DNA from 3 places in the Cobetia sp. QF-1 genome. Region 2 is predicted to be linked to each of the others. Evidence: predicted binding sites of a transcription regulator. Region 2 holds the regulator's gene; each other region holds the start of a gene.

What was found. The regulator PhoB, encoded in region 2, activates phosphate uptake and scavenging genes when phosphate is short. The targets are predictions, from matches to a motif close to TGTCATANNNNTGTCANA.
Region 1: the regulator PhoB is predicted to act here: its motif matches at 1,857-1,874, upstream of ugpB (sn-glycerol-3-phosphate ABC transporter substrate-binding protein UgpB).
Region 3: the regulator PhoB is predicted to act here: its motif matches at 1,843-1,860, upstream of CFN46_RS12550 (PhoX family phosphatase).

What each region holds. Positions count from the first base shown of each region.
Region 1 is NZ_NBVS01000001.1:693,781-697,062, forward strand. Features, by position in the region: gene CFN46_RS03075 (acyl-CoA dehydrogenase) at 1-936, shown strand, start outside; gene CFN46_RS03080 (hypothetical protein) at 1,080-1,667, opposite strand; gene ugpB (sn-glycerol-3-phosphate ABC transporter substrate-binding protein UgpB) at 2,021-3,282, shown strand, end outside.
Region 2 is NZ_NBVS01000005.1:262,006-265,287, reverse strand. Features, by position in the region: gene ubiA (4-hydroxybenzoate octaprenyltransferase) at 1-833, shown strand, start outside; gene phoB (phosphate regulon transcriptional regulator PhoB) at 995-1,684, shown strand; gene phoR (phosphate regulon sensor histidine kinase PhoR) at 1,692-2,990, shown strand; gene cysZ (sulfate transporter CysZ) at 3,130-3,282, opposite strand, start outside.
Region 3 is NZ_NBVS01000006.1:131,409-134,690, reverse strand. Features, by position in the region: gene CFN46_RS12555 (3-deoxy-7-phosphoheptulonate synthase) at 563-1,708, shown strand; gene CFN46_RS12550 (PhoX family phosphatase) at 1,950-3,282, shown strand, end outside.

The DNA of each region.
Region 1 (3,282 bases), on a different contig from region 2:
CAGGGGGCAATTCGCTGCCACCCATATGTACTCGATGAACTGGCAGCCAAGGATGCTGATGACCTCAACGCTTTCGATAGCGCCTTCTTCAGCCACGCAGGCCTGATCTTCGGCAACGCGGCCCGCGCTTTCACCCAAAGCTTCGGCATCGGTGGCAAGGCTAGTGGCTTCGATGCGATCGCTACCCCTTACGCACGCCACATCAATCGCGTCAGCGCCGCCTTCTCGCTGTCTGCCGATGCGGCCATGGCGAGCCTCGGGGCCAGCCTCAAGGCACGCGAGATGCTCTCTGCGCGTCTGGGTGATGTGCTGTCCAATCTGTATCTGGCATCACTGACGCTAAAGCAGTGGCACGAGACAGAGGCTACCGAGCACGAAGAGGCGCTGTTCCACTACAGCATGCAGTGGTTGCTGCATCGTGCAGAGACGGCATTGGATGAGCTATTCGCCAATCTGCCCAACCGAGCACTCGGTACCATCCTGCGTGTCATTGCCCTACCGCGTGGCCGTCAGTTCGCGATGCCGAAGGATACGCTGACGCGTGAAATCGCCCGCGCCGTCTCCACCGACAGTGCCTTACGCACCAAGCTGACCGCCAATACCTGGGATGTGCAGGACGAAGGCCAGCAGGACAATGCCCTCGCGCGCTACAACGCGCTGCTCAAGGACTATCCGCGCGCAGAGCCTATCTACAAGACGTTGGCCAAGGCATATCACAAGGGCGAGATTCCCGCTGACGCCCTGTCCCCGGAAGAGCGCATCGAAGCAGCAGTCGAGGCAGGTATTCTGTCCGGCGAAGATGGCGACTTCATGCGCACCTTTGAAGCCGAGGTCCTCGACATGCTGACCGTCGATCACTTCGAGTTCGATGCTTTCGTGCGCCAGACAATGAGTACCGAAGGTACCTCCTCCAACGATCAGCAGAATGCTGCCTGATAGCAGCGCATCACTCTGCTGTTGCTGGTAGAAAGTGAATGGTAGTCAGCTGAAAACGTAAAAGCCCCGCTCTATGAGCGGGGCTTTTTTCGTCAATAGTGCACAATTTTCGTATCGAGAAAAGGCCGATGGAATGACGAGTATCAGACGTGGCGGGAGAAGTGTTCGAGATCACGCACGAAGGCGTTCTTATAGGTCTCGAAGTCCTTCGGACGTGCCTTGAAGGTACGTTTGATTCGCTCACGATCCAGACGCAGCGGCTCATCGAGCGCCGCCAAGGAGCCAACGCGCGCCGCTGGATTCATGCCAACCAGTTCACGCGGACGATCGCCTTCCGCCTCTGCCTCCAGCCAGTCATTGATACCGGTGCGGCGTAGCACACTGACCAGTGCACTATCGGTGAGGCGAACCTGCAGTCGGCCGTGTTCCGACAACTGAGACACCAGCGCGATGCCGTGGTCGTGACCGCGATGTACCGGCGGCGTTGCCCACAGCGCCAGATTGAGGCCACGGGCATTCTCGTCGAGCACCAACAGCGCGACCGAGTGGATACGTTCACCGCTATCCACCAACGCGAACAGCCGCGCGCTCTCGTTCTCGAACCAGACACCGCGAACACCGGCATAACTCACCAGCGCATCCAGACCACCTTCACGGCCATGCACTTCAGCACACAGCATCGCGAGACACGCATCACGCCGAGCACCGGCACTCACTTCAACCACTTTCATCGGATTCTCCGCCACAGGCATTTTCAGCGCGCAAGCCTAGCACACTCGTCTAGCGATGGCTTACAAGGCCACTTATCGACTGATTATCCGTTACACATCGGTGACCGGAAACCATCTCGATGAACACAGGAAAACCCTTGCATCAGATACACACTTCAACAACGACACATCCTCGAATGAACATCAACCTGTCACAAAGTTGTAAGGATAGCGCTTTAAAGTCGTCTACGCTTTTCGGACGATCATGAAAAGAACAAAAAAATGTTCACTTGATCGCTCTCGCCATTGATCGTCAGCGGCCAGCACCCGTTCCATTGCGAACACTGGCCAGGGAACCTTTCAGGAGTTCGACCATGCGCCGCCCGACTCATCAAGCAACCCTTAGTACTCGCGCCACTCATCGCCTCATCAGCCTGGCCATGGCGGCCGGATTTGCTGCTGCATCGACCAGCGCACTCGCCGCCACCGAAGTGGAATGGTGGCATGCCATGGGTGGTGGACTAGGCAAGAAAGTTGACGAGATCGCTGCCGATTTCAACAAGAGCCAAGATGAATTCATCGTCAAGCCGGTCTTCAAAGGCAACTACTCCGAGACCATGACGTCTGCCATCGCCGCCTTCCGTGCGGGCAAGGGCCCGGATATCGTGCAGATCTTCGAAGTCGGCACCGCCACCATGATGAGCGCAAAGGGCGCGATCATGCCGGTCTACCAGCTGATGGACAAGTATGCTCCTGAAGAAGGTGCAGCTTTCGATCCGAAAGCTTATCTATCCGCCGTGACCGGCTACTACACCGATACTGATGGCCAGATGTTGTCAATGCCGTTCAACTCCTCCACGCCGGTCACCTATTACAACAAGGATATGCTGGCCAAGGCTGGCGTCGAGTCCGTGCCCGACACATGGCAAGAGCTTGGCGAAGCACTGAAGAAGGTGGTTGATTCCGGCGCAGGCAGCTGTGGTCTGACCACGACCTGGCCGTCTTGGGTGATGCTGGAAAACTTCTCCGCGCGCAATAACGTGCCCTTCGCCAGCCAGGCCAATGGCTTTGCCGGCAGCGACGCACGTCTGGAATTCAACAAGACTGCAGTCGTTGATCAGATTCAGCGTCTTGATGACTGGCAAGCCGACAAGCGCTTCGTGTTCGGCGGTCGCTTCGATGATGCCGCGCCCAAGTTCTACTCTGGCGAATGCGCCATGCTGATGGCCTCCTCCGCCAGCTACGCCGGCGTCAAGGAAAGTACCAAAGACTTCGAGTTCGGCGTTGCGCCACTGCCTTACGACAGCGACGTGATCGATAGCCCGCAGAACTCCATCATCGGCGGCGCCTCCCTGTGGGTGCTGTCCGGTCACAGCGATGAGGAATACAAGGGCGTCGCCAAGTTCTTCCAGTACCTCTCCAAGCCGGAAGTCCAGGCAGATTGGCACCAATTCACTGGCTACCTGCCGATCACCACCGCTGCTGCTGAGCTGACCCGCGAGCAAGGCTTCTACGACAAGAATCCGGGCACGGATGTCGCCATCACCCAGATGACCAGCGCCACGCCGACAGAACACTCCAAAGGCCTGCGTCTGGGCAACATGGTGCAGATCCGCGACATCATCAATGAAGAACT
Region 2 (3,282 bases):
CCTTGACTCGCCTTGATCGTCCGATCGGTACCTGGCTGTTGATGTGGCCGACGCTCTGGGCACTGTGGCTGGCGGCTGATGGCCTGCCACAGCGCAATACCCTGCTGATCTTCATGGCAGGGGTCTATCTGATGCGAGCGGCAGGCTGCGTGATCAACGACTACGCCGACCGCCACTGGGACAAGCATGTCGAGCGTACGCGCGACCGACCGCTGACCTCAGGGCGCATCTCGGAACGCGAGGCGCTGACGCTGTTCGGTGTGCTGGTCGCGGCATCCTTCATTTTGGTGTGCTTCACCAATCTGACCACCATGCTGCTGTCCATCGTCGCAGTACTGCTCGCGGCCAGCTATCCGTTCATGAAGCGCTTCCATCATCTGCCGCAAGTCGTGCTGGGCGCGGCCTTCGGCTGGGCGATCCCGATGGCCTTCGCTGCCACACTGGAAGACGTACCGAGCTACGGCTGGTGGCTATTCGCTGCCAACCTGATGTGGACCGTGGCCTACGACACCGCGTACGCCATGGTAGATCGTAATGATGATCTCAAAGTCGGGATCAAATCTACCGCCGTGCTGTTTGGCCGTGCCGACAAGCTGATGATCGGCCTGCTGCAACTGGGCATGCTGGCGGTGCTGATTGGCATCGGCCTGCACCTGGCGCTGGGAATCTTCTACTGGCTGGGCCTGACGGCAGCAGCAGCTACCTTCGTCTGGCAACAGTGCTTGATTCATGAGCGCGAACGCGGTCCGTGCTTCCAGGCATTTCTCAATAATCATTGGTCGGGATTGTTGATCTTCGTCGGTATCGTGCTGGCCACCTGGCCGACGCTCTAACCCCCGGTACGCCTTGCTTACCACGGTTGAGAGGCCTGCTGGCAGCCAGACTTGCAAGCTGCCATGCTGGCCACTGTCATCCCACTGTCATATAAGCGGGGTGTAATCGTCATCGACTTGTCATTCTGGCGCCTGCGCCGACTGCTGCATGGGATTTAGCGATGAGCTCCAAGACCGTACTGATTGTCGACGACGAATCCTCCATACGCGAGATGATCGCCGTCGCACTGGAAATGGCAGATTACCGCGTACTGGAAGCTGATAATGCCCAGGACGCCCACGCCATCGTGGTCGATGAAAAGCCTGACCTGTTGCTGCTGGACTGGATGATGCCAGGCACCAGCGGACTTGAGTTGGCACGCCGCCTCAAGCGTGACGAGACCACCGCCGAGCTGCCCATCATCCTGTTGACCGCCAAGGGCGAGGAAGACAACAAGATTCAGGGTCTGGAAGCGGGCGCCGACGACTACATCACCAAACCCTTCTCGCCGCGCGAGCTGGTGGCTCGTCTCAAGGCCGTACTACGCCGCACGACCCCAAAGGGCATCGAAGAAGCAGTGGAAGTTGAAGGGTTGATGCTTGATCCCGCCAGCCATCGCGTCACGGCACACGGCAGCTCGCTGGAAGTCGGCCCGACTGAATATCGGCTACTGCAGTTCTTCATGACCCATCAGGAGCGTGCCTACACGCGCAGTCAGTTGTTGGATCAGGTCTGGGGCGGCAATGTCTATGTCGAGGAACGCACCGTGGATGTGCATATCCGCCGTCTGCGCAAGGCACTGGGCGAAGGGCATCAGCACCTGATTCAGACCGTGCGTGGTACCGGCTACCGCTTCAGCGCCCAGGCCTGAGGCGCGGATGCGCTACTGGACAAACGAGCTATGGCGACTCGGCTATCTGGCCGGTGGCTTCGGACTGATTGGTGGTTTGCTCGGCTTTCTCGGCTGGGGGCTGGCGCTGGGATTGGCGCTGTATCTGTTCGTGCATCTTCGCCATCTCAAGAGTCTCTATCACTGGCTGATCACCAATCCCCACGAAGAACCCCCGCCCGGTGATGGCGTATGGGGAGATCTGCTCGATCGCCTGTATCGCTACCAGAAGGGCCAGCGCAAGGCACAGGAGCGCTTGCGCAGTATCCTCAACCGTATTCAGGAATCCTCGGAGGCGATGCGTGATGGCCTGGTGATGCTGGATAACCACGGTGACATGGAGTGGTGGAACAGCGCCGCAGAGCAGCTGATCGGCCTCAAGGTCAGTCATGATCGCGGCCAGCACGTCACCAACTATCTGCGCGACCCCGCTTTCATCGATTACTTCAATCGCCTCGACTATCGCGAACCGCTGACACTGCAGTCACCGCTGTCGGACAACCTGATTCTTCAGGTATCCATTACCTTGTTCGGCGATAATGAGCGGCTGGTGATGGCACGTGACGTGACGCGTCTCTATCGACTGGAAGAGATGCGTCGCGATTTCGTGGCCAACGTCTCGCATGAGCTACGCACACCGCTGACGGTGCTGGCGGGCTATCTGGAAACCTACAGCGACTATGCCAGCGACTTGCCACCGCGCTGGCAACGTGGTCTTGGGCAGATGCAGAGCCAGACCGATCGCATGCAGCATCTGGTCGAAGACCTGCTGACCCTATCGCGGCTGGAGACGGATGAGCTGTCTGGCGAAGGGCATTGCCTCAACATGCCAGCATTGCTGGAGCAGATCCGCGAAGATGCAGCGGGACTCTCACAAGGGCGCCACACCTTCTCAGTGGAGGCAGATGCCACATTGTCACTATGCGGTGAGGAGCAGGAGCTGCGCAGCGCGATCTCGAACCTGGTCTTCAATGCCGTACGCTACACTCCAGAAGGCTGTCATATCACCCTGCGCTGGCATGCAACCGCAGACGACCTGGTGGTGGAAGTCGAAGACGACGGTGATGGCATCGACCCCGTGCACCTGCCGCGCCTGACCGAACGCTTCTATCGCATCGACAAGGGCCGCAGCACGGCCACGGGCGGTACCGGCCTTGGACTGGCCATCGTCAAGCATGTGCTGATCCGCCATCAGGGCCATCTGGACATCGATAGCCATCCCGGTGAAGGGGCACGCTTCCGATGCCGTTTCCCGGCATCACGCCGCTGTGCGCCGGATACCAGATGAGGGGCTCGCAAACCCCTCTCCTGTCCTGCAAAAACAACAACGCCCCGTAGCCACCTCATGATGAGGCCACTACGGGGCGTTGTTGTTTTCATCTATCGCTGCACTTATTACTGCATGTCACCACACCTGCCAGCCGCTATCACACCGGCGCAGGCAACTGACGATAGTGGCTCTGCCACATCAACACGGCAGCAGCGACGGCACCGGGGATGAACAGCAGATTGGCCAGCGGCACCAACGTGACGACAAAGACCACCGCGCCGAAGGTCAGTGATGGCCACCAGCGCGCCTT
Region 3 (3,282 bases), on a different contig from region 2:
ATTGGTATAATGTCACTTTATTGTTGTTAATGGATACTGGCCTTGCCCATGAACCACCCGATATCTTCCAGCTTGCGTTCTGCCACTGTCTGCCCTTCGGGTCAGGTAGCCAGCAGTACGTGTGCTGCGGATTATTGGTATTGGTTTATACAGGGGCGCGCCTGAGGTTACGGCGCGCCTGTCTTGTACGGGCTGCCACCACCTTGAGAAACCCCCGGTCGCAGTCACGGCCGGGGGTTTTTGCATTTATGGCCCGGCCAACTTGTACGATAAGAGGCGCAGTCTCGGGACTGGCAGGTCAGCAATCGCGACACGAATGATCGCAGTTTGAATGAACAGAGGAATTTCCATGCGCACCACGACCACATTGACTCGCTTTATCCTCGCTTCCTTACGGGTCGTGCATGGTTATTGGCGCTGGCGATTTAGTGGCGTCCTGTCTCTTGCCGCTGTCACCGCGGGACAGGGCGATATCCACCGGAGTGACATGTCGCGAAGTCCCTGTTTGCCAGACTGAATATTGTGTGATGAAGCAGGTGCTTCATCACCGGAGATAAAGATCATGAATGCCAGCCTTGAACGTGTCCTGACTGCTAACGACCTTTCCGAGAATGAGACCGAGAACGCTACTGTGACGATCCCTGATGCCCGCTCGATACCTTCTCTGACTACTGGACGCATCAGTCGCGAAGCCTTGCCCAGTGCCGCTGAACTGCGAGTGACTCTGCCAGTCAGTGCGACGTTGAACGCCGAGATTTGCCAGCATCGTGCCGAAATCAATGCCATTCTCGCCGGTGAGGATGACCGCATGTTGGTCGTCGTGGGCCCGTGTTCGATCCACGACATGAAGGCTGCACGTGAGTACGCTGCTCGCCTGGTGGCCATTGAGCCTCAAGTACGGGATCGCCTCAAACTGGTGATGCGTGTCTATGTCGAGAAGCCGCGCACGACCGTGGGATGGAAGGGACTGGCCTACGACCCGCATCTGGACGGTAGCGATGATATGGCCGCGGGCCTTCACCAGGCGCGCCAGCTGATGCTGGAAATCAATCAGATGGGCCTGCCCGTCGCGACCGAGCTACTGCAGCCGCTGACGGCTGCTTACCTGGAAGATCTGTTGGGCTGGGCCGCTATCGGTGCTCGTACCACCGAGTCCCAGGTTCACCGTGAGATGGCCTCTGGTCTTGGCTGCGCAGTGGGCTTCAAGAATGGCACCGATGGTGGAGTCGAGGTGGCAGTGCAGGCGATTGGCGCCGCTGCCCATGGTCATCGCCACTTCGGCATGGACGACGATGGCCGTCCGGCCTTGATCGAGACCGCCGGCAATCCGCATACACATGTCGTGTTGCGCGGCGGTCACGGTCAACCCAACTATGACGCCGAATCCGTCGCTGCCTGCCGCCGTGAACTGGAGAGCGCCGGCTTAACGCCGCGCCTGATGGTGGATTGCAGCCATGCGAATTCGCGCAAGGACCACCGTCGTCAGAGTGAAGTGATGCTCGACGTGCTGGCGCAGCGCATGCAGGGTGATGATGCGTTGATTGGCGTAATGCTCGAGAGTCATCTCAATGAAGGCAAGCAGGCGCTACCAGCCGCCTCACGCTTGTCTCAGCTACGCCATGGCGTGTCAGTCACCGATGCTTGCCTTGGCTGGGAAACCACCGAACACTTGCTGACGCTGGCGGCGGAACGGCTGCGTAACGTCTGACTCTGGTCAGCAGATTTCGTCATGGCCTACAGTGCTCGATAGAGCGACGATAACTCGCAAGACCTTCTCTATCCCTGACGCCCAGTGGCTTTTCGCCACTGGGCGTTGTTGTTTCTGAGGGGCTGCCTTGGCCGCGTCACATGAATGTCATCCGGTTCGCGTATCACTTCTGTGGTCTTTGGCATGCGATTAGCTGCCATGTCCCAGAAGAATCACCCGCCACCTGACCCGGGAAATATTCATGAGCAAGGAAATTGAAGATCATCGTCTACTGAATGCCAGTAGCAATGAGCCGTTTTCATCTGTCATCGAAAAGCATGTCTCTCGCCGTAATGTGTTGCAGGGCGGCCTGGGCATGGCGGCTGTCAGCGTCTTGGGAGGCTTTGGTCTTGCCGGTGTCAGTGGTGCTGCCCATAGCGATGCCAGCAAGCAGAAGACGCCCGTAGCTGAGAAGACACCACTGACCCTAGCCTTCGAATCCATCAATGGCTCGCGCACTGATGCCTTCGTGGTACCCGCTGGTTATACCGCTCAGGTGCTTGCACCGTGGGGCACACCGCTCAATGACGCTGCGCCGCATTGGCGTGAAGACCTGGCGCTGACGCCCGAGATTCAGGCCAACAGCATTGGCATGCATCACGATGGCATGCACAATTTTTCCCTGAGCGCCGCGACAGCCTCCAGTCATTTTCTGCTGGTAATGAACAACGAATACATCGATCAGGACGCATTGTGGGCACCGAAGGGCGGCGCGACCAACGCCGAGACAGGCAAGCGTCCGGCCGATGAAGTGCGCACCGAGATCAATGCGCATGGTGTGTCCGTCGTCGAGATCAAGAAAGATACGGCCGGCACGTGGAGCGTCGTCACAGATTCGAAGTATAACCGGCGCATCACCAGCGCCAGCGAGATGAAATTGAGCGGACCGGTGGCAGGCAGTGATTACGTCAAGACGCTCTTCTCGCCGGACGGCATGTTGGCGCGTGGCACCAATAACAACTGCGCCAATGGCTATACGCCGTGGGGCACCTACCTGACCTGTGAAGAGAACTGGCCGGGTTATTTCGTCAAGCGTGACAATCGCCAGCAGGATGATGATCGTATCGGCATTGAGCTTGAACGTGGACGTTATGGCTGGGAAACGGCAGCTGGGGATACCAGCGAGATCAATGGTGAGTTCGCGCGTTTCGACAATACTCCCACCGCTGACAGCGCCGACAAGGATTATCGCAACGAGCCACGCGCCTTCGGCTATATCGTCGAGATTGATCCCTACACCGGCGAGAAGGCCGTCAAGCGTACCGCACTGGGACGTTTTCGGCACGAAGGCTGCTGGCCGGGCAAGCTGGTCGAGGGTCAGCCGGTCGTCTTCTACTCCGGCCACGACTCCCGCAACGAGTACATCTACAAGTTCGTGTCGGATGTCGTCTGGAATGCCGCGGATGCGCATGTTGCCGGTGAGGTGAAAGACCGCCTGGCGATCGGCGACAAGTACATGGACAAGGGCACGCTGTATGTCGCCCAATTTGCGGCAGATGGCACGGGCAAGTGGTTGAAGCTGGTGCCGGATTCCG